DNA from 2 places in the Cupriavidus sp. 05N39 genome. Region 2 is predicted to be linked to the other one. Evidence: riboswitches for the same ligand, from Rfam matches in the RefSeq annotation. Region 2 holds a riboswitch; the other holds the start of a gene.
What was found. A riboswitch is a leader RNA that binds a small molecule or an ion and turns the genes downstream of it on or off. The one in region 2 is predicted to bind cobalamin.
Positions count from the first base shown of each region.

Region 1: it holds a riboswitch for cobalamin, as region 2 does, so the genes downstream of both, AC1DN0_RS30295 (TonB-dependent receptor) here and AC1DN0_RS03610 (TonB-dependent receptor plug domain-containing protein) in region 2, are expected to answer to the same signal.

Region 1 covers NZ_JBFTNE010000082.1:5,450-7,838, reverse strand. The annotation lists gene AC1DN0_RS30295 (TonB-dependent receptor) at 1-1,087, opposite strand, end outside; cobalamin riboswitch at 1,212-1,467, opposite strand; gene AC1DN0_RS30290 (methyl-accepting chemotaxis protein) at 1,764-2,389, shown strand, end outside.
Region 2 covers NZ_JBFTNE010000004.1:191,707-194,095, forward strand. The annotation lists gene AC1DN0_RS03605 (hypothetical protein) at 1-278, opposite strand, end outside; cobalamin riboswitch at 498-741, shown strand; gene AC1DN0_RS03610 (TonB-dependent receptor plug domain-containing protein) at 837-2,389, shown strand, end outside.

The DNA of each region.
Region 1 (2,389 bases), on a different contig from region 2:
ACTCGGCATCGCGCCAGTGGCGCTGGCTGGTGAGGTAGTAGAACTGGTTGCGCACCGTCACTCGCTCATTGGGCTGCCATTGCGCGGCGAGCCGGGTCCAGCGGTCGCGGTAGGTGATCTCGGCATCGCCGACGTTGTAGTTCTTCTTGCGCAGGGAGGTGTCCAGGCTGCCGCTGACCAGCGGCGTGCCCAGGTATTGCATCGGGTGCTGGTCGCCGTCGTCATAGGACAGCGTCATATTGAACTCCGGCGATACGTCGAGCCGCACCGCGGCCGACACCGCCACGCTGCGCGAATCGCCCCGGTCCACCCAGCCGCCGGAGCGCGCGTAGTTGGCATTGAAGCGGTACGAGAGATTCTCGTTGACCGCGCCGCCGCTGTCGAAGGCGGCGCGCGCGGTGCGCTGGGTGCCGCCGGTGAGCTGCAGCTCGTTGGCGATCGGCGCGCGCAGCGGCTTCTTGGGGATCACGTTGACCACGCCGCCGATCGCGCCCTCGCCGTACATGACCGAGGCCGCGCCGCGCAGGACTTCGATGCGGTCCGCCGACCAGGTGTCGAAGGGGAAGGTCACGGTGCCGGAGGCGACGTAGAGCCGTGTGCCGTCGTACAGCTGCATCACCGAGCCTTGTCCGGAGAAGCCGCGCGCCGTGAGCGACGTGCCGCCGTTGCCGGGGGCGCCGTTGGAGGTTATGCCGGTGGTGCGGGTAACGGCTTCGCGCACCGACTGGTCGCCGCGCTCGCGTATCGTCTCGCCGGACAGCACCTCGACGCTGGCAGGCGTTTCCAGCGGGGTCAGGCCAAGCCGGCTGCCCGTGCCCGTGGGCTCCGACAGTGCCAGCCCTGGCAACTGCGAGTCACCGGTGACCATCACCGCCGGTAGCACCGTGGTGTCTTTCCGAGACGGCTGGGAGCGCTCCGAGGCTGGCGTATCGTCCGCGGCCCAGGCCGCGTCCGTGCCCAGCGTGGCAAAGGCCCCGAGCGAGAGCGCGAGCGCGCAGTGGTGCGCCAGCTTGCGCGGGGCGGGAGTGAAAAGGTGCCTGGAGGAGCCCGGCAGGGGGGTGCGGGCAATGCGAGGGCGCGCGGACATGGACTTTCCATCGTTGGCCGCAGGCGACCCCGCCTGGCGGCAATGAACGAAGAAGCCACGGACGAGCGCGCAGTGGCGGCGGGCCCATGGCCAGCCGCCTCACGCCTGGCCGCCCGTCCGCAGCCTCGGTGATCGGTCGAAGGCCGGTATCCGGGCTCGCAGGGGGACGCCTGCCACTGGGGCGCGTCCGGGGTGCCGCCTTCCCACGCATCGATGCGCAGTGGCTGCCGCTGCCTACGGGCGCGGCGTGACACCTTTGTACCTGCTGACCGTTGCGGGGGCAGCACAGGATTTGCCGCGGCCTGGCCGTGGCGCACCTGTTTCCCGTTTAACCCCCGCCGCTTGACGCGCGCGAGGGCACCTTCGAACCATTTGCATTCCAATTGCAATTCACTTGCAACAGTGAATCCGAATGCGAGGCGGATTGTAGCCGCATTCCAGTGGTTTTTGACAGGCATATTCGGGTGGCCGGCAATGCACCATGAGAGTGCCGGCGTCCTCGTCACGACGGGATCTCTCTTCACTGTGGTGCTTTGTACGATATAGATGCCGCTTCTTGCTTTTTTCTTGCGGGCTTTCCCCAGTTGACGCTAAAGAAGGCGCAAGCCGTTCCGATATCCCGGAGATGCCGCGTGTCTCCCGCATCGCTGGTACTTGCCTAGAAAAAGCGAACTTCATGAATCAACTGACCTTGCGAAAAAAGCTGTGGATCCCTCTCGTGCTGGCCTGGCTAGGTCTGCTCCTGCTGACCGTGATGCACGCCTTCCAGACCCGCCAGTTGCAGATGGCGGACCGTCGTGGCGAACTGGCCAACGTGGTCGATATGTCGCTGTCCCTGGTGCGCGACTATGCCGAGCAGGCACGCCAGGGGAAGATGACCGAGGATGAGGCCAAGGCCCAGGCCACTGCCCGCATCGCCGCGCAGCGCTATGGCAAGGACGGCTACATCACCATCGTCAGCGCGGATTCCGTGATGCTGATGCATCCCATCAACGCCAAGCTCAATGGCAAGAACCTGCGCGATTTCAAGGACGCCAAGGGCAACGCCTTGTACGTCGATATCGCGGCGCGTGGCGCTTCGGCGGAAGGCTCGGGTCATCTGGACTACTGGTGGCCCAAGCCTGGCAGCGACCAGCCAAGCCCGAAGGTCGGCTACGTGGCACGCTACAAGCCATGGAACTGGGACCTCGTCGCGGGCACCTATATGGATGACGTGGAGGCGCAATTCCGCACCTCGCTGTATCAGTCGCTCGGGCTGCTGGTGTTGCTCGGCATCGTGATTTCCGTGGTGGCGACGCTCCT
Region 2 (2,389 bases):
GCCGCCTCGCCTTCGCCCAGCAGGTCGAGCTGGCGGGCGTCGCTGGCGGTGGGCAGCTTGTCGAGGATCGACTGGATGCGCAACTGCGCTTCCTCGATCTTGATATTGAGCAGCTCGCGGTCTGCCGCCATGGCTTCGCGGTCGCCGCGCAGCTGGCTGGCCTCGGCCTGCAGGCGTTCGATCTCCTCGCGCAGCCGCTGGTTCTCCGCCGCAAGGGTATCGGCATGGTGCAGCACACGCCCGATCTTGGCGGCGAGTTGTTCGAGTTCGGTGAGCATAGAGCCTGTCATATCTAGGGTCTCGGGTTTTGGGATTTTAGCCCAAGCGCTATCGTGAGGACGGCGAACGCAGGTGTGTGTGACCGGGCCTGCGCGCCGAAGTTGCATGCATCGTCGCTTAACGGCATTCCGGGCGACGGCTTTATGCCTGTTTTCAGGCGCCCGCCACTGGTTTTCCGCCGGAATCACGCGGCATTGACGCTTGCCCTGAAACTGCCTACACTCGCGCACGTTCCAGGTGCTCGTAATCCTATTCACTACAGGGTTGCAGTTCAACGGGAAACAGGGAGCCAGCCGCCGCCGCCAGGGCGGGGCCGTGCCAACCTGTGCTGCCCCCGCAACGGTAAGCGACCGCGATCGCAAGATCGCAAGGCCGACCCACAAGCCACTGAACCGCAAGGTTCGGGAAGGCGGTCGGACTGGTGTCGCCAGCCCGGATACCGGCCTGGATGAGAGTGCGCTGCCTTTTGCTGTCTTTTTGCGGGAACCGGCGGCGTGCTTCGTCGCCAGACGGTCCGCGGGGGAACGGACCAGGCAGATCTCTCCCACAATCGCATCATGCGCTCATCGTCCTACAGGTCGAGCCGTCCGGCATTGCCGGCGCGCCGTCACACCGCCCCCGTCTTCGTCTCCCGGCAACTGCCCGCAGCGCTTGCCGCCTTGCTTGCCGTGAGCGCGCCTGGCATCGCCATGGCCCAGTCCGCCGGACAATCCGCCTCGCAGCCCGCGGCCGATGCGCAACTAGACCCGGTGGTGGTCACTGCCACCCGCACTGTCCAGCCGTTGACCGAGGCGCTGCCGCATACCACCGTAGTGACCCAGCAGGACATCGTCAACTCGCAAGCCATCGACCTGCGCTCGTTGCTGCGCACGCAGGCCGGCGTGGAGTTTGCCGCCAACGGCGGCCTGGGTGCCAATACCAGCCTGTTCATGCGCGGGGCCAACTCCAACCAGACGCTGATCCTGATCGACGGCGTGCGGATCTCGGCTGCCAGCAGCGGCACGGCCCAGCTCTCGAATATCCTGCCCGACCAGATCGACCATATCGAGATCGTGCGCGGCAATGTCTCGGCGCTCTATGGCTCGGATGCGATCGGCGGCGTGGTGCAGATCTTCACCAAGAGCGGTGCGGGCCAGGCTCCCGCAGCCAACGCTCAGATCGAATACGGCAGCAACAATACGCGCCAGGGCACGGTGGGCTACGGCGGCCAGGTGGGCGATACCTCGTTCAATATCACCGGATCGGCCGTCAAGACAGACGGTTTTTCGGCGATCAATGCGGCCCAATGGAACGGTGACAATCCGGCCAAGGCAAAGAAGGGCACAGGCCCGAACCCGAACGACAACCCGTATGACAACAAGAGCGTATCGGGCCAGGTGAAGCATCGTTTCACCAGCGACTGGGACGCCGGCGTCACCGCCTACTACTCGAAGAGCAAGCTCTCCTACGACACCACGACAGGCAAACCGACCGATGTCTGGTGGATGAACAGCGAGTTGTACACCGTATCCGCCTTTGTCAACGGCAAGTTCACCCGGGACTGGACCACGCATTTCAAGATCGCGCAGAGCGGGGACAATAGCGAAAACACCCTGAACGGACTGTTCAACAGCAACTTCAACACGCGCAACCGCCAGTACACGTGGCAGAACGAATATGCGCTGGCGCCCACCCATAAGCTGCTGTTCGGCACGGAGTATGCGCAGCAGGAATTCAGCTCGAACACGTATGGCGCGCCGGGCCGCAATATCATGTCGGTGTTCGGCGGCTACGATGGCCGGCTGGGCAAGCACCAGCTGCAGCTCAATGCGCGCAACGACCATTACTCGGATTTCGGCAGCCAGGCGAGCTATTTCGCCGGCTACGGCTATAACGTGACCGAGGCGTTCAAGCTGATCGCCAACGCCAGCAATGCCTTCCGCGCGCCCACCTTCAACGAACTGTACTATCCCAACTATGGCCAGCCCGGCATCCAGCCCGAGCGCGCCAAGTCGGTCGAGCTGGGCGCGCAGTACAGCACGGACAGCGCCGGCCTGCTGCGCGTGACCGCGTTCGAGACCCGCTACGACAACCTGATCACCGCCGCGTTGCAGCCCAACGGCTTGTTCCT